2 regions of the uncultured Dysgonomonas sp. genome follow, and region 2 is predicted to be linked to the other one. Evidence: riboswitches for the same ligand, from Rfam matches in the RefSeq annotation. Region 2 holds a riboswitch; the other holds the start of a gene.
The links. A riboswitch is a leader RNA that binds a small molecule or an ion and turns the genes downstream of it on or off. The one in region 2 is predicted to bind cobalamin.
Positions count from the first base shown of each region.

Region 1 (12,271 bases), 210 kb from region 2:
CCGCAAGCTGGGGCAGTTTCGGCATCATGTGGAACAAAGAAGTGGTTTTTATCGTTATACGTCCTCAACGTTTTACAAGGGAATTCGTAGAAAGTTCAGAATCATTGTCGCTAACATTCTTCGACGACAGCTATAAAAAGGCTCTTGCTTATCTGGGAAAAGCTTCGGGAAGAGATGAGGACAAGATAACAAAAGCAGGATTATCCGTTGCGATGGACAATGATGTACCTTACTTCGAACAAGCAGAAAGGGTAATCTTTGCAAAGAAACTTTTCGTACAGCGTATCGAAGAAGCGGCTTTCCTTGATGAAAAGATAATAGACAGATGGTATCCTGAAAAAGATTTCCATTATTTATATATTGCCGAAATAACTAAAGTTTTGGAAAAATGAAACAAGAGGAAGTAGTCTTGGACAAATTCTCTGTTGTTGGCATCTCCGTAAGGACTACCAATCAGGATTATAAGTCGCAGAGTGACATAGCCAAATTGTGGGAAATATTCCTGAGAAACGGCTATTTGGAGTCGATGCCGAAGGTATCGGATGATATTTACTGTATCTACACCGATTACGAGAGTGACTATACAGGTGAATATACCACCGTACTGGGCTATAAGGTTGCGGATGCAGAAAGTATCCCTACCAACCTGAGCCTGACTATCAAAGAGATTCCTTCCAGCAAATATTATAAATATATATCCGAAGGTGAATTGCCATATGCCGTTGGTAAAACTTGGGCGCACATCTGGCAATCGGATATAGACAGACGATACCAGGCTGATTTTGATGTATATGGTAAGGAAGCAAAAGATCCTGCCAATGCGAAAATCACCACATTTTTATCCATTAAATAATTTATCACTTTACAAGAAAGAATGAGAAAATGGCGCATCGAAGACTCATCCGAGCTGTATAACATCCCGGGATGGGGAATTAATTACTTTTCTGTCAACGAGAAAGGTAACGTTGTCGTAACTCCTCGTAAAGACGGAGTGGCTGTTGATTTAAAAGAACTGATGGACGAGCTGCAACTTCGCGATGTATCGGCTCCCGTATTGATTCGCTTTCCGGATATTCTGGACAACAGAATTGAAAAGATATCGACGTGTTTCAAGCTGGCCGCCGAAGAATACGAGTACAAAGCGCAGAACCATATCATATATCCTATCAAGGTAAATCAAATGCGCCCTGTGGTCGAAGAACTTATCAGCCATGGTAAAAAATTCAACATTGGACTAGAAGCCGGTTCTAAGCCCGAACTTCATGCTGTTATTGCCATCAATACCGACTCTGACTCGCTGATTATATGCAACGGATATAAAGACGAAAGTTATATCGAACTGGCCCTGCTGGCGCAGAAGATGGGTAAGCGCATTTTTATTGTAGTGGAAAAGCTTAATGAGCTACCACTGATAACAAAAGTTGCCAAAAGACTGAAAATAAAACCGAATATAGGTATCCGTATCAAATTGGCCAGTTCCGGCAGTGGCAAATGGGAAGAATCGGGAGGTGACGGCAGCAAATTCGGATTGAATTCGAGTGAACTACTCGAAGCTCTAGCCTATCTAGAGAAAGCAAATATGCAGGATTCGCTTCGCCTTATCCATTTTCATATAGGTAGCCAGATCACAAAAATACGCCGTATCAAAACGGCACTGCGTGAAGCCGCACAATTCTATGTTCAATTGCATACGATGGGCTTCAAAGTAGAATTTGTGGATATCGGTGGCGGACTAGGTGTAGACTATGACGGCACACGTTCATCATACAACGAAAGCAGCGTTAACTATTCCATACAGGAGTATGTGAATGACTCTATCGCCACAATGGTAGATGCTGCAAATAAGAATGATATCCCCCACCCTAATATCATTACCGAATCGGGGCGTTCGCTTACGGCCCATCATTCTATATTAGTGTTCGAAGTGCTGGAAACAGCTACTTTACCAGAATGGGACGAAGACGAAGAATTGTCGGACGATGACCACGAACTGGTTCGCGAACTCTATCAGATATGGGACGACCTCAGCCAGTCGCGTATGTTGGAGGCATGGCACGATGCCCAGCAAATCCGCGAAGAGGCACTGGACTTATTCAGTCTGGGATTACTTACACTGAAAACAAGGGCGCAGGTAGAACGTCTATATTTCTCCATTGCCCGCGAAATATTCCATATTGCAGGCCGTTCAAAGCATGCTCCGGAAGAGCTGAAGCAATTATCGAAGCTGTTACCGGATAAGTATTTCTGTAACTTCTCATTGTTCCAGTCGCTACCCGATTCGTGGGCGATAGACCAGGTATTCCCTATTATACCGATCCATCGTCTGGATGAAAAACCCGACCGCACTGCCACATTACAGGATGTAACCTGTGACTCGGATGGCAAGATCGATAATTTCATCTCTAACGGCAACCAGTCTTCTTATCTGCCTGTACATGCGAAAAAGAAGAATGAGCCGTATTATCTGGGCGTGTTCCTTGTAGGTGCATATCAGGAAATACTGGGAGACCTACATAATCTGTTCGGCGATACCAACGCCGTACATATATCGGTAGACGAGGGAGGATATAAGATAGAGCAAATGATAGACGGTGAAACGGTGGCAGAAGTACTTGATTATGCCCAGTACAATGCCAAGAAACTTGTACGCACAGTGGAAACATGGGTTACCAGCTGTGTGAAGCAAGGTTCGATAACAGTAGAGGAAGGGAAGGAATTCCTCTCCAACTATCGCTCTGGCCTCTATGGATACACATATTTAGAATAAACAATTTTATTATATTCCCTCTCCATCGGTATGTGGAGAGGGATTGTTTTTTAAACCGAAACTATGAAAAGATATTTATCCATTCTTTTTCTACTCATTACGGTATTTTTTAATAGCTGTGCCATATACGAAAATATATATTTTCAGGAAGACGGAAGTGTAAAATATGATATGTCTATCGACGCCAGCGAGATATTGTCCATGACATCGGATATGAACATGAGTATGGCAGACAAAATACCGACAGACAGTGTCATTTATCTGTCCGACATCCTCAAAGATACACTGAATATCACTGATGATATGAAAAAAGACATGATAAATATAGCTCCGTTAGCTATCAGAATGCAGAATGATGTGGCAAACAAGAAGCTTGGGATCTCCTTGTCGGGTAGCTTCAAGGATGCAGAGGCTTTCAATAAGGCTTTTGTTTCTATGAAGAAACTGGAAGACAAAATAAAATCGAAAGATGAAGAAGCACAATCACTGAGTCAAAACCTTTCTATTGATAAACTATACAATCTAACGTCACTTACATGGGATGGTTCGGTTATGACTAGAACCGTAGAAACAAATAAGGATATAGAGCCTGAAAATGGGGTGGATAATCTGTTGAAAGGCAATAATCCGTTCGGCATGTTTTTGGAAAAAGGAAAGATGGTGGTAAAATATCATTTCCCTAAAAAAATAGAAAAGATAAGCAATCCTAATGCAGTATTCTCTCAGGACGGAAAAACTGCTATAATCGAATATAGCGGCTCTGTTTTCACTAAGCCTACGACTGAGTTTTCAGTAGAAATAACGACAGAGAAATAAAATACGATTACAACCTTTTGTTGCCGACATTCCTTTACTTAGTTATTTTTTGGATAGAATATGAGTAAACATAAAATCAGACATAAGAAGACCTGCTTAAACTGTAGTGCCTTTGTAGAAACTCATTATTGCCCTAAATGCGGACAGGAAAACAGTGAGAGCCGTCAATCTTTTCACCATCTGTTTACACATTTTGTATTCGACTTCATTCATTACGACAGTTCCTTTTGGAGAACTGTTAAGTATCTGTTCCTCTCCCCGGGAAAACTTTCGATAGAATATATGAACGGCAAACGGAAATCTTATGTCAATCCGTTTACGCTTTATATATTCATCAGCTTCATCACGTTTTTTATCCCTTCTGTTTTACCGGACGCTTCTAAAAGCAATAAAAACATAGAGGTAGAAGCCGAAGTCACTGAAGCAATGAAACTAAGAGATAGTCTGATAGTTACTGATCCGCAAGGTAAACTTACAGCAGAGAAAATAGATTCTAAATACAAGACTCTGCCCAAAGAAAAGCAAATACTGTCTCCTGATGGTATAATGTATAAAACAGGACTTGCCATAGTAGAGAACTCCAAGGATAAACAAAAAAACAAAGAGGCTATTGAATTTTTAATCCACAATATGCCAAAGGTTTTATTTCTCTATATGCCTATATTTGCCTTCTGGCTGTGGTTGTTCCATAATAAAAGAAAACGCTTCTATTTCGATAGTGGCATCTTCACCCTCCACTTCTTTTCCGTAGTGTTGCTATCTATTACTATTTGCAATGTTTTCTCCTGCCTTTGTGACTGGATAGGCATAGGTTGGCCTGCAGGCCTGTTATGGACATTTATGGTCTTTTATATTACGTTCTATTTTTTCAGGGGATGTCGCCGCTTCTATGATGACAACCGGTTTATATCCAATTTGAAATCGGGAGTCCTGGTTATGATAAACAGTTTCATGATTATATTGATAACTACCCTGTATGCTATTCTGGGAATCTATATGGTTTATATTTATCACCATTAAGAGCCTGTTAAATAAGTACCAAAGTCCTCTGAAGCCTTCCTTATCAGCTTCTCCAACGCTTTATCTGGTTGAGAAAAAAATTCGGATGAAACATTCCTCTTATTCAAGAATTTTTTCCAGAGGCCAATAATCTCTCCATTATGGGAAATAGCAGGCTTGAATATTCCGTTGCTTGTTATCACCTTTTTGTGGTGAACAAGAGACAGAATCTCTTTCCGGTCTTTATAGCTCACCAATAATTCATCGAATGCAGGAAGGAAATGCACGATATCGTCTCTGTGCTTATAGCCTGATGAAGATTGATGGAATATATATGTTTGCTCGCCTGCCGTTTCGAAGATAAAATCCGGTTTTATCAATGCTACTGCGCTTCTTGCCTCGGTGGCTGTCAGTCCCGACCACCAGATAAAATCCTGTATTGTAGCCGGACCATGGCTCTGAAAATACTTATATGCCAAACGGTACAATGTTTCGTCCATGTTATAGTTCGATGTCTTTGGCACACGCTGTTCCAACAGAGCATAGGTCAGTTTCTTATCTTTTATCGCACCATTACATACCAAGCCATCTAATTCGGCGTGATACATAATATGGCTCAAACGGCGGCTATCACATTCTACATCCGCCTTCTTCAATATTACACCAAGCTCCTGGCGGGTCAGATTACTTTCTTTTTCTAATGCTTTACGGATAATAGCCTTTGTCTTACTCAGCAAATCATCGGAAAGCTCCAATTCCCTATCACTTGAACGAATAGCCAGCTTTACCCGAGGTGCACTCAACTGAAGCATCCAATGTATATCGTCTCGTGACACAAAATGCCATGTAGGGCGTAAAATATGAGTACGGATAAGCTCACCTTCGTCCACCGCTTTTTCCACCTGCTTATCGGTTATTCCCGGCAACCGTACACCAATAGCCCATTTTGCCATATTAAAATCCTGAGCCTGCATGGCGCCCATCCATGATACTATCTCGCGTGGTGTTTTATATCTGGTCTTAACAAGTTGCTGGTTAGCAAGTCGCATAGTTGTGATGTCCGCTATATTCATTGTTTGTCTATTATCTTTTTATTCACTTCGCCATCAATGGAATACCTGAAACCATCAGATAAACCTTGTCGGCTCTTTCTGCAATATACTGATTGAGCCATCCCTGCAAATCAGCAAATTTGCGCTGCACCTCATTTTGCGACATCTCCCCCATGCCTATCTCATTAGTAACAATGATGAAACGCGCATCCTGTCCTATCAGTTTATCGAATTCCGTTTTTAATGCCTGTAAGGAAGATTGAACATCTGCTTGCATATCGAAGAAAAAGTTTGTTGCCCACAGGGTCACACAATCTAACAGCACAACCCGTCCTGTGAGATCATGCAGGCTCAGTTCTTTTTCCTCTTCTATATTAGTCCATTCACAGCCCCGTTCGGCCTTATGCCGGTCGATACGCTTGCGGTGTTCATCATCCCATACACGGGACGTAGCGAGATAGACAGGGTTTGTAGAAAGGGACAATACCAGTTTCTGGGCATAACTGCTTTTTCCCGAACGTTGCCCTCCTGTAATAAGAATTATCTGTTTAGCCATTCTTCTTTCTTTTGTACAAAAAGTCCTTCCAGCGTTCTTCTATATTTCCGGCCTTATACATATCGTATCTAGCCATAGTAAAGAAAAGGTCGGACAGGCGGTTAATAAATCGCATTACCGATGCCGGAACTTCATCCTGCTTGTTCAGTGTCCATAAGCGGCGTTCCGCCCGGCGGGCAACAGCCCTTGCCAGTTGCAGGTGTGCCGAAACAATAGTGCCGCCCGGCAGTATAAAAGTTTCACTGGGCCCCATCTCATCGGTCATTCTGTCCATCCATTCCTCGCAAAGTTTATCCAAATCTTCATCCAGCGTATTTGTGTTGGTATCCCTGATCGCAGAAGGGGTTGCCACTTGTGACATGACGGACATCATTTCGGTTTGAATTTTGAATAAAAGGGGCTGCCATTCATGGTCTGCCGGAAGATTGGCTCTTACAACTCCTATTACCGAGTTGAGTTCATCGATTGTGCCGTTGGCTTCGATGCGTACATCATCTTTATCAACACGCTGTCCTCCAAAAATTCCGGTTTTTCCTTTATCGCCACCACGGGTATATATTTTCATAGGTATATTGTTTTATTTATATTTTGTTTCTTATTAAATAACTGTTATTCGTAATAACTCGAATTCTTTAGTTAATTACTGCCGCGCCCTCCCGGGCTTGTCCTTACTTTTGGCATTGCCCAAAAGTAAACAAAAAGCTAGCGCTAAGTTCCTCGGCGACCCAAAACCATTTTGCCGGCTGAATCAAACAAACGGGCTAATGCCCCGTTTGATTCTACGCCGTCTACAACGGATTGGGTGCCCCTCCTATGTCACTAATGCGCGTCCGCTAACGCCTTAGTAAGGCAAAGCCCTAAAAAAGATTATGCTTTTCATCGTCAATTGTCCACTGTCAATTTTCAACTTGCAACTAAATTATTTAAAATTTATATAATAAATAGTTTCAATCGCTACAATCAAAACCACCATTAATATTTCTGTCCAAGTATTTACCTGTATTGCCTTTTTCATATCGGCGGTGGTCAGTTCTTTTTCTTTATAACCTATATAGGGCTTATCTACCAGTTCACCAAAATAGACGTTTGGTCCACCGAAACGACAATTAAGTATTCCTGCCAGAGCAGCTTCGGGATAACCCGAGTTAGGACTGGCATGCTGCCCTCCGAACTTTTCGATAAAGGGAACCAACGATAGTCTACCACTAACTATAATCATCAGTAAAGAGGTAAGACGGGCGGGAATATAATTGGCAGCATCATCAATGCGCGCAGCCCAGCAACCGAATTGTTTATATCGCTCGTTCTTATAGCCGATCATCGAATCCAGCGTATTTATCATCTTATAGGCAAACATACCCGGAACGCCGAGTATCATATACCAGAATAGCGGAGCAATAACGCCATCGCTCAGGTTTTCGGCCAATGTTTCCAATGCAGCCGTACGGATCTGCTGTGGCGACAGGTTGGATGTATCACGTCCTACAATACGTGCAACCTGCATCCTACCCTCTTCTTCTGATGAATCTACTGCTATAAACACTTTCTTGACTTCATCTATCAGCGTTTTTCCGGCAAGGCAATAAAATACAATGATTGTAGAAAATGCGATGGAAAGCCAAGGGTATGCTTCATTCAAACCATCTGTTATAAAATAGATAAGAAAATAACACGCAAAGATAAGGACAATGGAAAATAATGCGCCTTTCAGCATCTTACTCTTCCCTTTATTCAATATTTTTTCGCCCCATGCTATTATCTTACCTTTTGCCACCACTGTATGCGGCAACCAAGCAGGGTCACCGATGAGCTTATCGATAATCCAGCCCAGAACTAAGGGTAATAGAATATATAGTAAATTCAAATCCATTTAGCTCCAATTTCAAGGCTTATTTTCAACACTGAAATTCTGATACCCCCTTCACTAGCATCGTGTTCTCTTCAAATGACTGTGTGGCAATACGAAAGTAAGACTCATCCAGTCCATAAAAATTGGCAGCATCGCGAATAAGGATACCATATCCGTCTATAAGGTACTTTTTCAGTTCAGACGCTTTCCCATCTTCAAATTTACACAAAAAGAAATGTGTATCAGTAGATTGAACGACAATTTTTTTTATTTTTCTCAGAGACTCTTGCAGTTGTATAGTATCTCGTAAATATTCTTTGATATTTATTGTTTCCATACCGTTATTCAACAAGAATTTCCCGGCTTCAATTGCTAATCCGTTTACAGACCACGGCATACGGTATTTTGCTACCTGAGCCAAAGTATCCGCATGTGCCGTAATATATCCTAGCCGCAACCCGGGTATGGCAAAATGCTTTGTCATGGAATGCAATAATATCACATTCTTATATTGCGCCGCCTCTTCAATAGTGAATAAATCACTGAGTGTGAAGTGCTCATACGACTGGTCGATAATAATATATTGAGACGGATGATTTTCAATATATGCTTTCAGTATATTTTTATCAGTTACTGTACCAGTCGGATTGTTTGGATTACAAAGCCATACCACACGGGTATCCTGAGGTACCTCGCTGAGAGATGCAGACCAGCATATCGTATGATTGTTGATAGTTGCGGCATCGCCATATTCACTGAAAGTAGGGTATATTATAGCCGATTGGGCATTGTTAAACGCCTGTGCGATCAGATAAATGGCTTCCGTGGCTCCATTGGTCACACATATATTATCCGTATTAACCTTGTACTTCTCAGCCAACAAATGAACCAGAGAAGATGCATCGGGTTCGGGATAAGAATGTATAGCACTGATATGAGCGCACAGATGCTCCTGCAAGGTGGATAAATCCTGTCCGCTGCGTATATTGGAACTGAAATTGCTTACAATCTTCTTTCCGTGAGTATATATATCGTCACCGTGTCCGAGTATCATATAGTTACAATTTATTAATGTGCCAATATTGTAAATGACAAATTAAAAAAAACATCTTTTTGCCGCTTTGCTCCATTGGCATATTAGCACATTACCTCACTAGCTAATTATCTTATACACCAGCTCCATATCCACATAACTGCGCACATGATCGGCCAGCTTATTATATTGCTCTTCTTTAAAAGCCTTGAAGTCGAACGCCGTATCCGACAGCTTATCAGCATAGGGAGCCAGCAAATAATCTATAACAGCCCCATTATCAAGAATACCATGTATATATGTACCAAAACATTTCTCATTCAGGAAGTAGCCGTCAGTACGGCCGTCCTCCAATATATTTAATGGTGAAAGGCTGGTATCTTCCATGGGAATAGTTGCCCCCATATGTATCTCATATCCTTCGCAAACGGTGTCGGAACCGAGAAAAGAAAACTGCACCTGACGGGTCACTTTTTCTCCTTCCATCTGTGTAGTTACAGGCAGCAAGCCCAATCCGGGCAGACGCTCAATATTGCTTTCCACATGATTGGGGTCACATACCTCCTGCCCCATTATCTGATAACCACCGCAGATGCCTACTACTGTAGCTCCGTTCTTATGGGCTTTCACAATACTTTGCGCTACACCGTTGCGACGCAGTTCGTACAGGTCGGATAGAGTACTCTTGCTTCCGGGAACAAGCACAATATCCGCCTTTTCTATTTCATCCGTATTATTGGTATAATACAGATGCACGCGGGGATCACGTTCCAGCACATTGAAATCGGTAAAGTTAGATAAATGACGAAGCAGGATAACAGCCACATTCACCTTGCCATGTGTTGCCTGCAAATTCTTGGTTTGCAGCATCACTGAATCTTCCTCTTCAATATATATATCCTTATAATAAGGTACCACCCCGATAACAGGGATGCCGCACAGGTCTTCAATCATTTTCACTCCCGATTCGAAAAGCCTGATATCACCCCGGAATTTATTGATAAGGATGCCTTTTACATGTTTACGTTCTTCCTCGGTAAGTAACATTACAGAACCATACACCGAAGCGAATACTCCGCCCCTGTCTATGTCCGCTACCAATATTACATTAGCCCCGGCATGTATCGCCATCGGCATATTCACAAGGTCTACAGCCCGCAGATTGATTTCGGAGATACTGCCCGCCCCTTCCATTACAATAGGGTTGTACCGCCGGGCCAGACGGTCGAATGCATCATTTACTTCCTTCCGTAATTCTTCGCGCCCTTCCACCCTGAAATACTCATAAGCATGCTGGTTTCCCACCGGTTTGCCATTCAACACAACCTGACAAACCTTATCCGTTGTAGGCTTCAGTAGCAAAGGGTTCATATCGGTATGGCATGGAACACCCGCAGCCTCGGCCTGAACGGCTTGTGCACGCCCTATCTCAAGCCCTTCGGGGGTAGCATATGAATTGAGAGCCATATTCTGCGCCTTGAATGGAGCCGGCTGATAACCGTCTTGCAGAAATATGCGGCAAAAGGCCGATGTAATAATACTTTTACCTACATCGCTGCCTGTTCCCGCAAACATAATGGGATTGAGCCGTTTCGTCATTATTTTAGATCCTCTGATATTTTAGTTCTTATGTATTTTAATATATCCCTGACCCCGGGGATATAAAAACTGAATATTTTGTCCGGCAGGTTTCCTGACTTGCTCCATCTTTGAACGGCCTTCCCATTTTCAGTAAACAGTTAGCAGTTATCAGTAAACAGTCAAAAAAAACTGTTAACTGATTACTGTATCACTGATTACTGTGAAACAGTGGTATTTGGTATTGCTCAAAGACTTTTTTCAGAAACATTGTTAACTGAATAGAGACCACAGTAGCGGGCACTGTTCCGGATTCTGACCGGATTCCCTTTTCATGTAAAAGACGAGTGTCTGTTTACATCACCAAAACAGTTACAAAGATAGCTTTTTATTGAGGTTATACAATACGAAAATTGTAACTTTGAAATTCTGTTAATCGAGATATATTATTAAAATGGTAGAAATAAAGGTATCGGAGGAAATAAGGAAATCCTGCCCCGCTTTTGCCGGAGCAGCCATTTGTGCCAAAGTAAATAATACCCCTCACAATAAAGAATTATGGAAACTGATAGATAACTGTGTCGCTGAATACAAGGCAAATCACCAGATAGAAGATATAAAGAAGAACCCGGCTATTGCCGCTACCCGTGCGGCATATAAAAAGTTCGGAAAAGACCCGAACCGCTACCGTCCATCGTCTGAAGCCCTTTGCCGCCGCATCGTCAGAGAATTACCCTTGTATCAGATAGATACACTGGTAGACCTCATTAATCTGGTTTCTATCCGTACAGGTTATTCTATCGGAGGATTCGATGCAGATAAGATAAAAGGCAACACGCTGACATTGGGTGTCGGGATGACCGATGAACCCTATGAAGGGATTGGGCGGGGTATGCTGAATATTGAAGGAATCCCGGTATATCGCGATGCTATCGGTGGTGTGGGAACACCGACAAGTGACAATGAGCGGACAAAGATAGAACTAAGCACAATAAGTTTTCTGGCTATTATAAACGGATATAGCGGAAAAGAGGGTTTGAATGAAGCCGTAAAATATATGCAATCCTTACTTAAAGATTTTGCAGATTCGGATGGTGGGGAAATTATTTTCTTCTAGTCATTTTTTTGTTCAGACTTTCAGAAAACTTTATCTATATAAATAGGTTATAATAAAATAAGTATGATCGCATGCGAGAAAAAGTAACAGATAAAAACAGAGGTAAAAGGTGTTACTTTTGTTACCCTTTATAAAAAGTGACAGGTATAAAAGTGTGTAAAAAGTGTCAAGTTTGTCAAGTTTTTTATATAGTGTCCTTTGTGCTAAGGAGGTTTAACCTCTAAGAACACAAAGAAAATCACAAAGGGCACAAGAACTGAAGATTCGTTCCTTTCGTTACTTTTTAACGAAACGAAGTTAATTAAAATAAACCTTTGATATATGAAAATACTAACAGGCGCACAAATAAAAGAAGCTGACCGCTATACTATCGAGAATGAACCTATCAGTCCGATAGAATTAATGGAAAGAGCATCCAATACCATCGCACAATGGATATGCAACAATGTAGAGAAAGATTATCCCCTGCTCTTCCTTATCGGAAAAGGTAACAATGGTGGTGAC
Region 1 covers NZ_LT599032.1:649,741-662,011, forward strand. Annotated here, with positions in the region: gene QZL88_RS02825 (flavin reductase) at 1-392, shown strand, start outside; gene QZL88_RS02830 (effector binding domain-containing protein) at 389-853, shown strand; gene speA (biosynthetic arginine decarboxylase) at 875-2,767, shown strand; gene QZL88_RS02840 (hypothetical protein) at 2,831-3,583, shown strand; gene QZL88_RS02845 (DUF3667 domain-containing protein) at 3,644-4,603, shown strand; gene QZL88_RS02850 (winged helix DNA-binding domain-containing protein) at 4,600-5,655, opposite strand; gene QZL88_RS02855 (bifunctional adenosylcobinamide kinase/adenosylcobinamide-phosphate guanylyltransferase) at 5,678-6,190, opposite strand; gene QZL88_RS02860 (cob(I)yrinic acid a,c-diamide adenosyltransferase) at 6,183-6,755, opposite strand; gene cbiB (adenosylcobinamide-phosphate synthase CbiB) at 7,110-8,060, opposite strand; gene QZL88_RS02870 (aminotransferase class I/II-fold pyridoxal phosphate-dependent enzyme) at 8,086-9,093, opposite strand; gene QZL88_RS02875 (cobyric acid synthase) at 9,193-10,671, opposite strand; cobalamin riboswitch at 10,738-11,033, opposite strand; gene QZL88_RS02880 (phenylalanine--tRNA ligase beta subunit-related protein) at 11,105-11,767, shown strand; gene QZL88_RS02885 (NAD(P)H-hydrate dehydratase) at 12,089-12,271, shown strand, end outside.
Region 1: linked by a shared signal. The riboswitch ahead of QZL88_RS02875 (cobyric acid synthase) and the one ahead of QZL88_RS03765 (TonB-dependent receptor) in region 2 are both predicted to bind cobalamin.

Region 2 (12,271 bases):
ATCATTTTGCTCCTTGATAGCTCCTATCTGAACCTCGTCTAATCCTCCGGTTACTTCTTTTCGGTAACGACTGATAAAAGGAATAGTCGCACCCGAATCCAGTAAACCGATTGTTTTTTCTATTTGCGAAGCTTTAATACTTAATGCTGATGATATTAGATCAATTATAGTCATAACAAAATTAAAATTTGAGCAAAGATAATATATTCTATTTCACAATAGCCTCCAAAGCCCGCCACAAATTATCCTCCGGCACGGGTGCAGTAACGTCGATCAATTCTTTCGACACCGGATGAATAAAGGATATCCGACGTGCATGTAAACTGATACCGCCATCGGGATTGGAACGCTCCGCACCATACTTTAAATCCCCTTTTATCGGACTGCCAATTTTTGCCAGCTGGCAACGTATCTGATGATGACGGCCTGTTTCCAGGTCTATTTCGAGTAAGCTGTATTTATCAGAACGGGCAATAAGTTTATAATGCAATATAGCCAGCTTCGAATCGGGTTTCTCCACATCATAAGCGTACGACTTATTTTGTTTTTCATTCCGCACCAGATAATGCTTCAATGTCCCCTCCGGCTGTTTGGGCGCATTTTTTACAACGGCCCAGTATGTTTTACTTATTTCCTTATTCTTAAACATGTCATTCAGGCGGGGTAAAGCCTTGCTTGTTTTAGAAAAAACCACGATACCGCTCGTAGGACGATCTAGGCGGTGGGTAACACCACAAAAAACATTTCCCGGCTTATTGTACTTTTCTTTCAGGTATTCTTTCACGATTTCCGAAAGTGGCTTATCACCCGTCTTATCCCCCTGTACGATTTCCGATACAGTCTTATTGACAATTATAATATGGTTATCTTCGTAGAGAACAGTCATTATGAAAATTTCAAATTTAATACAAAGAAAAACCTTTCGATTGATAATCGAAAGGTTTTCTCAGTTATAATGTTTAATATATATGTGTTAAGCGTTCTTAGGCTTTCTCCAAGTAACATTTTTCATACTACCTGTTTCTTGGAATGCTTCGTGAAATGCGAAGGCATTATACATATCAAATTTAGTTTGTCCTTTTGGAGCATTCTTGATATACTCCTGCAATAGAGGACGATAATCCGGATGTACACATTTGTTGATGATTTCCTGCGCACGTTCTTCCGGACATTTGCCTCGAAGATCGGCCACACCATATTCAGAGATGATTACCTTTACAGAGTGTTCGCTATGATCCTGATGTGCAACCATTGGCACAAAAGAGCTTATCTTTCCGTCTTTTGCTACGGATGGTGTAACAAATATAGACACATATGCACTACGAGTAAAGTCTCCCGAACCTCCAATACCATTCATCATCTTGGTACCCATCACGTGAGTAGAGTTAATGTTACCATAGATATCAGCTTCAATAGCTGTATTGATAGCAATAACACCGAGGCGGCGAACTACTTCGGGGTTGTTTGAATATTCCGAAGGACGTAATACGATCCTTTCTTTGAAGAAGTCGAGATTCTGATATATATGCTCGATGCAAGGATTACTTACTGTTAAAGAACAGCCGCTTGCAAATTTAACACGTCCGGATTCCATTAAGCCGATAACAGCATCTTGAATTACTTCTGTGTAAACATCAAAATCAGGAATATCCTTACTTTCGCCCATCGCTGCAAGCACAGCATTGGCGATATTACCTACACCTGACTGTACGGGTAAGAATGTTTTTGGCATACGCCCTTCCGCCATTTCTTTAATAAAGAAATCAGCAACATTTTTTCCGATCTGAGCTGTTACCTCATCTACCGGAGCAAAGCCGCTACCTTCATTGGGTTCGTTGGTTCTTACAACGATTATTTTATCAGGGTCTACTTTTATATGATCTTTACCCACGCGATCATGCACTCCATATACAGGAATATCTTCACGTGTAGGCGGGTCCTGAGGCTCAGGAATGTCATGCATACCTCGCATTGCCTTCGGATTCCATTCATTTAATTCTACAATGACTTTCTTTGCCAGACGACTTACCGTAGGAGAGATACCAACACCGCATGTAGGAACTATTTCACCATTCTCTGTAACTTCACATGCTTCTATGACAGCATAATCTATCTTGCCATAGTATCCGTAACGGATATCCTGTGCCATCGTTGAAAGGTGTAAATCACAATATTTGATTTCACCGTTGTTGATAGCATCACGCATACTTTTGTTTGTTTGATAAGGTGCCCGGAAGTTAATAGCTTTCGCTCTGGTTAAGACCCCGTCTAACTTATCTCCTGTGGATGCTCCAGTGAACACATTTATCTTGAAAGGATTACCCTTTGCATGTTCTTCTTCGGCGCGTTTTGCGATAAATCCGGGTACTACTTTGGGACATCCGGCATGCGTAAAACCGCTAAATCCCACATTGTCGTTGTTGTTGATAAGTGCGGCTGCCTCTTCAGCAGTCATAAATTTTAAAGCCATTGTTTTTTAAAATGTATGATTTATATAAGTATTAAGTTGATTTTCATATACGCTACGCTTTCGCGCTGCAAAAGTACAAAATAAATATCTGATGTGCTATTTTAAATCATTAAAAATTCGAAGACCACAATTTAGTCCTGTCATCAAAAAAATGATGGCTTTCATTTCTAATGAGAACAATATACATAAACAAAGGAAAACCTTCCTTGCAGACTGTAGTTATAAATCAGATACCTTCCAAAAAACTACACAAAGCTTTCACAGCCAGTGCACGGTGGCTTATATTATTTTTAACATTACTTCCTAATTCAGCAAATGTTTCCGCATATCCCTCTGGCATAAATATAGGATCATACCCAAATCCTGCAGATCCTTTTTCTTCTGAAATTATTTCCCCTTCAATTTTCCCTTCAAAAAGATATTCCTTCCCTTCCAGAGTCAATGCGATAACAGACCTGAAGCGGGCCTTACGGTTTGTGACACCATCCAGATTTGCCAGTAGCTTCTTCATATTAGCCTTGGCATCATGTCCATCTCCCGCATAGCGGGCCGAATAGACACCCGGCGCACCATTCAATGCTTCGACTTCAAGCCCTGTATCATCCCCAAAGCTATCATAACCGTATTTTTCCTTCACATAGCGGGCTTTAATCAAAGCATTCTCTTCCAGCGTTTCGCCCGGTTCGGCTATATCTTCATGGCAACCAATATCTTTAAGGCTGAGTATTTCAAATTTATCTTTTACTACTTCTCTGACTTCCTCAAGTTTATGATCGTTATTTGTAGCAAAAACAAGTTTTCTTTTCATTTCTTTTTCAACGCATTATAAGTTTCCAATGCTTTTTCCAGTACCGTAAGCGCATTTCCCAGATCTTCCTTATTAAGGACATAGGCTATACGGACTTCATTTTTCCCCAATCCCGGTGTTGTATAAAACCCTGAAGCCGGAGCCATAAACACTGTTTGTCCTTCGTATTCGAAATCAGACAAACACCATGCGCAAAATTCATCGGCATCATCGACAGGCAGGCGTGCAACCGTATAGAAAGCTCCCATAGGAATTGGTGAATATACTCCCGGTATACGGTTCAGGCGGTCGATAAGAAACTTGCGTCTTTCCACGTATTCATCGTAAGTATCGCGGAGATAATCGGGGCTGGCGTCCAGCGAAGCCTCTGCCGCAATCTGTCCGATAAGCGGAGGACTCAGGCGCGCCTGACAGAATTTCATCAGAGTCTTCCGCAATTCCTTATTTTTAGTGATCAATGCACCGATACGGATACCACACTCACTATATCTCTTCGAGACTGAGTCTATCAGTACCACATTATCCTCGATACCGACAAGGTGACAAGCCGAAATATATGGTGAATTGGTATAAATAAACTCACGGTATACCTCATCCGAAAACAGATAAAGATCATGCTTCTGTACCAGATGTTTTATCTGATTCATTTCGGCACGGGAATATAAATACCCCGTCGGGTTATTCGGATTACAAATCATAATCCCTTTTGTACGCTCGTTTATCAGTTCTTCAAACTTTTCAACAGGAGGTAAAGCAAACCCTTCTTCGATAGAAGAGGATATTGTGCGAATAATCGCTCCGGCCGATACGGCAAAGGCCATATAGTTGGCATAAGCAGGCTCCGGCACTATTATTTCATCACCCGGATTGAGACAGGCCAGAAATGCAAACAACACAGCTTCGGAGCCTCCGGTAGTAATAATTATATCATCAGCCGATACATTAATATTATACTTTGCATAATAACCAACCAGTTTCTCACGATAAGAGCGGTATCCATCGCTGGGGCTATACTCCAATATAGAACGATCTATATTGCGTATCGCCTCTAGCGCTTCTTCGGGTGTAGGCAGATCGGGCTGTCCGATATTCAGATGATATACTTTCAAACCCCTGGCTTTAGCCGAGTCGGACAATGGAGCCAATTTCCTGATGGGAGAATTCGGCATTTCTATTCCTCGTTGCGAAATATGTGGCATAATGCTATTTTGATATAAATTTTATTTTCAATAAGGCGCAAATATACAAATTTTAGTTATGAGTTATAAGTTATAAATGACGAATTATGAGGACTTCCATATATTTATCTTTTACCTGGTTCCTTAATAGAATTACCAATCTAATTTAACATTAACATTTGAGTGTAAAGCTATACAGTATAAAGGCGGAAAGTTGCATAAACAAATAATTGTTTAAATCTATGTGTCTATTACAAAATATGAAAAAACGAACTATATATAGCCCTACAGAACACAGGAAAGGCTTTCCCCCTTTTTTAATATTCTTAAAATATATTTGTTAAATCAAATTTTTATCTTTTACTTTGCAATTGATACACAAGACAATTTATACTAAGATAAATAAAAAATAATGCATGTTTTCCTGCCAAATAATACAATTATGGGCTCTCTTTTTCCATCTGGAAATTTGGGAGTTAGTATTATTTTGCTAGAGAGAGAGAGAGAGAGAGAGAGAGAGAGAGAGAGAGAGAGAGAGAACTTTCCGGCTTAACCCTTAATACAGAAAAACTCACATTTCTTGTTTCCCATTTTAAGCAAGCGGTATTATCATGCGCGTACAACACCAGCATGTGTATGTATACGCATATTCTAACTTATTTCTCATATAAAAACAAACATTTTATATTTTATTTTACTTCTAAATTTTCTTTTTTAGTCGCAAAAAGGAGAACCAGCCAACCTGTAACCATCAATATATTTAAAATCCGATGCATGGTCAAAGATCAAGATAGATTTTCAAGAAAAATCTTCGATAAGTCTTTGTCTTTATTCTTATTGTCTTCAACCTATATTAAATCGCTTGGGAAAGTAATTTATATACCCCTTATCGCTTTATCAAGATCGTACATCGGATTTTTAACACACATTACATACTCAAAACAATATTATCACACAAATATCGATGAAACAACAATTTCAAATAATAGAAACGACAGATGAAAACAAATTTTACAACAAAACTAATATTACTATGCACCTCTGCTCTTCTATGTGTAAAATCACATGCTCAGGTTACAATTGGTTCAAATACATATCCTGAACCATATGAAATATTGAGAATAGATGGCAACGATGACAAAGGACTACGTCTATCACGACTAACCCAAACAGAACGGGACGACTTAACGAATACAACAATAAGCATTTCTTCTCAAAAGAAAGATGCAGCTAAAGGGCTTACCATATACAACATCACATATAACAGGATCGAGTTCTGGGATGGAAATGAATGGCGTATACTATCCGGTTCTTTCTCATTTTCCAATGGATTAAATCTTTTAGATACGGCCAATCCCCAAAAAGCCCGATTGGGCGGAACTCTTATCGAAGAAACCCTTATCAACCAACAAAGCCACACTCTGGCATTCAAAACCGAAAAAGGAGCGTTATCTATAAACACAGATGCTTTTTTTGTAGATAGCCTAAGAGTAAAAGCTAACAACATCGACAGATTCTATATAGATACCGTATTAACGGTAGATAACAGAAATGAAATATCCATAAATACGGGGAAATCGGGACTATATGTAAACAACAGTGTATTGAATATAATAAACGATCAAACAAAAATAAACGGGCACTTACAATATAAAGACGGTAACGAAAACTTAGCCGTAGCCGGAAAAGATATAATACTGAGGGCGAAAGATAATACAGGGAAAGCCAATTGGGAGCAGATGGAGCCATCCGTTTTAAATAAACCTTTTACTATAAACAGGGTATCCGGAAGCCCGAATGGCCCATCCGGCACAAAGTTTACAGTTGACACATGGACTGAGATTACCGACAACCAAATTTTACCTGCAGGAAAATGGCTTATATTCGGTCGTTTTGCAGCATATTCCAACAGGAGGACGGATGCTAGTAGTGGTGATAACGCAAATTATATGAGTTTTCTTCGTTTGGTCCGAGAAGATTCCGGTGGAGATGTAGTTTTGTACTCTTCTATGACCTTGCCGGAACGAAAGACTACTGGCGGCAATGAAAACTACGGGTCATACAGTGTACCTCAAATGGTTTATTTTCTGGATGCGGCAAATGCGGCTTCTTATCGTATAGATTTTAAAACAAAGAAACCTGACACATGGCACTCAACCCATTCAATGTTAGGCGATCAGTACTTTTATGCAATAAGATTAAATGATTAAAACAAACTATCATTATGAAACTACAGATATACACATCTTTTTTACTATCACTCTTTTTTGTAACAATAACATGCCAGGGACAGGTTACCGTTGGTTCAACAGCAAAGCCTGAAGATTTCTCATCTCTTCAACTTAACAGCAGCAATGGAGGTCTGCGCTTACCCCAATTATCGGTAGGGCAGAGAGACGCTCTTGTTATAGATGGAACTAGCGCCGGCCTGATAATATATAATGAGACAAGCAAAGCCATTGAATATTGGGATGGCCTAAAATGGTCGATGCTGGGAGATACGATACGAGTATATAATGGAATTCATAAAGATGGAGACATTGTGAAACTCGGCGGAAACCTAGAGAAAGCCACGATGGTAAATCTGAACAGTAAAAATCTGGAATTTGCTACCGGCGCGGGTAACCCCGGAGGATTCTCCGTAAATGATACGGTTTTTGTTGTAAATGGTAGGATTGTCGGGTCCAAACCATCTTCATATACAATAAACAAATCAGCTCTAAAGGTCAAGGAGACAGGCAGCAAAGTATCGATAGAAAATCAATTGAAAGTAAAAGTAAAAAATGATAGTATGCTTGTCCGAAACGACAGTGTAAATATACATGGCCAGCTATATTATGATAACAACAAAAGCGACATCAACGGAAAGGTACTTATTTCCAAAGCATCCGGTGTTGCTTTTTGGGGTAAGCTAAAACCGGATCTGATATTGGGTAAAACTTATCTTAAAGGCAAAATTAAAAAGGCGGGAACAGGTACAAGCACTGTCTGGGTCCAAAATACAAGTCAAAATATAAGTGGCCCATGCATTTCCGACACACTGACACTCACTCCGGGAAAATGGCTTATATTCTCTAAATTTGCAACAAAGACGAACTATGCATCTCAGAAGATGTTTACCTGGTCCCATATATTTATTCCGGGCCAAACAGTGCCGACAGCAACTATCGGCGCCGATGTAGAAGACGCAACGTCAACATCGTCACCTGAACTAACTTACCTGATCGATGTATCTGCTAATACAAAAATCTGTGTTGTAGCCAGTTCATCCAACAATCAGACATGGCTGGTAGAAGAAGATGGTACCGGAGCAGCCAAGGTAGAGTTCGGAGAACCTTATTTTTTTGCTATTATGATAGAAGATTATAATGAAGACGAATAACACCTTATTATATATAATAGAAAATAAAATCTTTTAAAGAAGAATATACATATATAAAATGAATATATATGATCTTTGAAAAATAAGCCATAGTATTTTGATATAATTTACAAACACAAAACTATTTACATTATGAAACATAGATATATCCTTATTCCCATTTTTACAATATTAGCCATAGGTTCTACCAAAGGACAAATAGTTATAGGGACGGATAAAGAACCCGAGAAATTCTGTATTGTAGAAGTAGAAAGTAAAAAAGGAGGTATACGTCTACCGAGAATACCAGATACCAATAAAAATAATATGATAACAACACACTCATTAACGAGTAATCCTGAGTCTGCGGGGCTGGTTATCTATAATTCAACGAATAATATTATCGAATTCTGGGATGGTAACAGATGGGTAGCTTTGTCAAATAAGATATCAGGGGCAAACGGCTTAACAGATACCAATGGCAAAGAGCTATGGCTAGGAGGTAAGCTCGATGATAACACAACTGTACAAATGAATAACAACGAATTGAAGATACAGCATAATCCTGCTGCAAAATTTATTATCAATGATACAATGGTTGTAGTAAACAATAAGATTGTGGACATACGCGTCGCCCGGGAATTTATGGTTAACGATACGGTTATAAGTATAAAAGGAAAGTATGTAGATATGCGACCGGCCATCTTATCTATTAATAACAATACATTCAGTATGAATGAAAGCGGAAGGACCAGAATGACCGGAACGTTCCAGTATACAGATGGTACCCAGGATCAAGGACATCTGCTTACAGCCAATAATAAAGGTGATGCATACTGGGGCGCATTAAGGCCTTTAGGGACTGTAAAGTCAACTTCAATTAACAACAACAAAGGTTTTGCCAGTAGCACAGTACAAGTATCTGACGGTATGCTTGAATTGCCTGCCGGACAATGGCTGATATTTGCTAAATTCAATTCGAACATGAATGCCTCACTTACAGGAATGTATCATTGGATATTATTATCTTCAAAAACACCGAGTCAAAGCAGTTACACCACCATATCCAGAGCCGGAGCCAATCCAGAGAAGAAGACCGCCGGAACGGGTATAAAGTCATATGCCACTCCATTTATATTACATTATGTAAACATAAAGGAGAAAACTCAATATATTATACAGGCTGGCACCAGTAACGCAGGCAATTCGGCTACTGTATCCGAAACATGGATAGGTAATTCTTATTTTTATGCACTGCGAATTGATATTCCGACCGACTAATAAACAGAAGTTGAAATATAGATAAAAAAACATTTCAATTTTAGTTTTGCTTTTTCAAAATAATCTTCCATCTCAAATATAAGAAAGGCAACCTCTCTTATATTTGAGATTTTTATGAGTTCTTCCTCTATATCACATTCTCTCTTATTCCTGATAAGCTCTATAATACTCCTCACAAATAATTATCGCAAAAAAGTAAATCTTCTATAATATTGTGTATCTTTGCACTACTTTGTTCCATTAAGGATGAAAAGGGAATCAGGTGTAAATCCTGAACAGACCCGCTGCTGTAAGCTCTGGGAATGTTTATATCAAAATACCACTGTTGCAAAATGGGAAGGTGATATAAGCAAGAGTAAGTCAGAAGACCTGCAAAGTAATATTTCGACAGCTTTCGAGGAATAAGGCTTAAGAAACATGCGTAAAAGAATTTAACTACCCTTCTTTTTCTTTGTTCTTATCGGATGCTGCAATTATACTAAAAGATATATTTTGCATAGATGAGAATTTTATTTTCTACCTTTTTATTTTTTTGTTCTTTCGCTGGTACATTTCTACTGGCGCAAACAAATGATAGTATCGAAACACAAAAGCTATCGGAGGTAGAAGTATCTGCACTTATAAAACCGTCGGCTGCCCGCTCGACTACACCACTGCAAGTGATAGACAACGCTGAAATGGAACGGATCGGCATATTATCTGTATCGGATGCCGTACGCAGATTCTCGGGCGTCAGCATAAAAGATTATGGAGGTATCGGTGGCATGAAAACGGTATCTATCAGAGGTATGGGGGCACAGCATACAGCAGTAAGTTATGATGGAATAACAATGAGTAATGTACAATCCGGACAAATAGACATAAGCCGTTTTTCTCTGGATAATGTCTCTATGATTTCTTTATCGATAGGACAATCCGATGATATTTTTCAATCCGCAAGGTCTTATGCTTCCGCCGGAGTACTCCAGATAACAACATTACAACCTACTTTCGACACTAAGCGGAATACATTAAACACAGGGGTCAAAACGGGATCATTCGGACTATTAAATCCAATGGTTTACTATGCCCGTAAAATTAACGGGCGATTTTCTATTTCCGTTAACAGCGGATGGGAACGGGCAGACGGCAGGTATAAATTCACATATAAAAATGCAGAACAGACCGAGGAACGAAAAAGAAGAAATTCTGATGTAAGTATCTGGCGTACGGAGCTTAATTTATATGGCAATTTGGGTAAAGGTGGAAATTTAAATTTCAAGGTGAATTATCTGGATTCGGAAAGAGGCCTGCCAGGATCGGTAATTTTTTACAAAGACGATAATGATGAACGAGTATGGAATAAGGATATTTTTGCCCAGACCTATTACAAAAATACGCTTTCACATAAACTGGAACTAAAGGCACAGGCAAGATTTAGCCGTACATATTACAAATACCTCGCTCTAAATAACAATATATCAGGCAGCAAACAAGAAGACCGCATCACCCAGTTTGAATACTATGCCTCTGCAGGGATTTTATATAAACCTATAGAGGATATCTCTATAAGCCTCTTCGAAGATGTATTTCAAAACCGTCTGAACAGTAATTTTACTGATATAGACAGTCCCTCCCGAAATTCATCCCTGACTGCATTAGCCGCACAATATAATAATAAACATATCACTATTACCGGTAGCCTGTTGGCTACATATGTAAAAGAGGATGCTAAGTCGGGAGAAATACCTGACAACAAGAAAAAGATAACCCCATCTATCAGTCTTTCATATTTGCCTTTCTTAAAGACAAACATAAGATTACGTGCTTCTTATAAAAAGATATTCAGAGTGCCGACATTCGACGATATGTATTATATCAGAATGGGGAATATCAATCTGAAACCAGAATATGCTACTCAATACAATGCCGGTTTGACATGGGTTGGAAAAATATCAGACAAAGTTGATTTTATAAGTATATCTGCCGACGGATATAAAAACAAGGTAGACGATAAGATTGTGCCCTTCCCGACTATGAATATTTTCAAAATGCGTAATTATGGAAAAGTAGACATGACCGGATTAGATATTAATACACGTCTGCACAGTGAGCTTTGCAAAAAGTTATCTATCCAATTGACCGGAAATTACAGCTATCAGAAAGTTATCGACATTACTGACCCTGAAAGTAAAAATTATAGAGACCAGATACCGTATACCCCGCGACACTATGGTTCAGGTGCTATAAGCCTGGAGAACCCATGGATAAATATAGCTTATACTTTAATCGTATCGGGCAAGAGATATGCATTGGATCAGAATATACCTGATAATGAGATAGAATCATATACGAATCATAGTATTTCTTTAAATAAGTCTTTTGATATAAATAAAAGTAAATTACGAGTGCAGCTCAATCTGATTAATTTATCTAATAAAAACTATCAGATCATTAAGTATTATCCTATGCCGGGACGTTCATTTACTTTATCAGCTAATTATCGTTTTTAAATTATATAGAACAGTAGCATACTGTTAAGTTGTAATAACATATTATTAAATACATTCTTTTACTTAATAAAATATTATCTATTATGAAAATGAATAAATTATTCAATGTTCTCTGTTTAATCTCGCTACTAACATTTTCTTTTATATCATGTAGTGATGATGATGACAATGATTTTTTTAATTCTGTTGAAACTCTACCTACGGATATAGCTTTTCTGGACGTAAATTTGAAAGGTGGCGAAATTAGTGGCGAATTAACATGGAAAAAGCCAATCAATACATCTGAACTTTCGTCCATTGTCATTTATGCCTCAAATGACGGCACTACAAAAGAAGCCAGAATAGATGAAGTATCGATTGACAAAGAGAAATATACAGTAGAAGCAAGAAATTATACTAAATATCTCCTGCTCGTTCCTAAAAATAAAAAAGATGTAGAAGGTTCTACCTTTGCCAAGGTGGAAATAACGGACGAAACCGGTAATAACGTTGTCACTGATCTGACATTTGAGGATACTGATTATACAAAAGATAAAATAGCTGGTAAGCTATCATGGACCAAGGCTTCCGGATACATTAATCTTTCAAAACTGATAATTTATACCTCCGAAGATGGTACTATCAAAAAAGATAAACTGGCTGAAGTAAATCCCGATATGGAAGAATATACTATAGCAAGCC
Region 2 covers NZ_LT599032.1:857,275-869,545, forward strand. Annotated here, with positions in the region: gene QZL88_RS03725 (Tex family protein) at 1-174, opposite strand, end outside; gene QZL88_RS03730 (RNA pseudouridine synthase) at 209-886, opposite strand; gene QZL88_RS03735 (acetyl-CoA hydrolase/transferase family protein) at 974-2,470, opposite strand; gene QZL88_RS03740 (non-canonical purine NTP diphosphatase) at 2,697-3,278, opposite strand; gene QZL88_RS03745 (pyridoxal phosphate-dependent aminotransferase) at 3,275-4,477, opposite strand; gene QZL88_RS03750 (hypothetical protein) at 5,455-6,666, shown strand; gene QZL88_RS03755 (hypothetical protein) at 6,681-7,838, shown strand; gene QZL88_RS03760 (hypothetical protein) at 7,971-9,098, shown strand; cobalamin riboswitch at 9,314-9,490, shown strand; gene QZL88_RS03765 (TonB-dependent receptor) at 9,599-11,590, shown strand; gene QZL88_RS03770 (DUF5074 domain-containing protein) at 11,674-12,271, shown strand, end outside.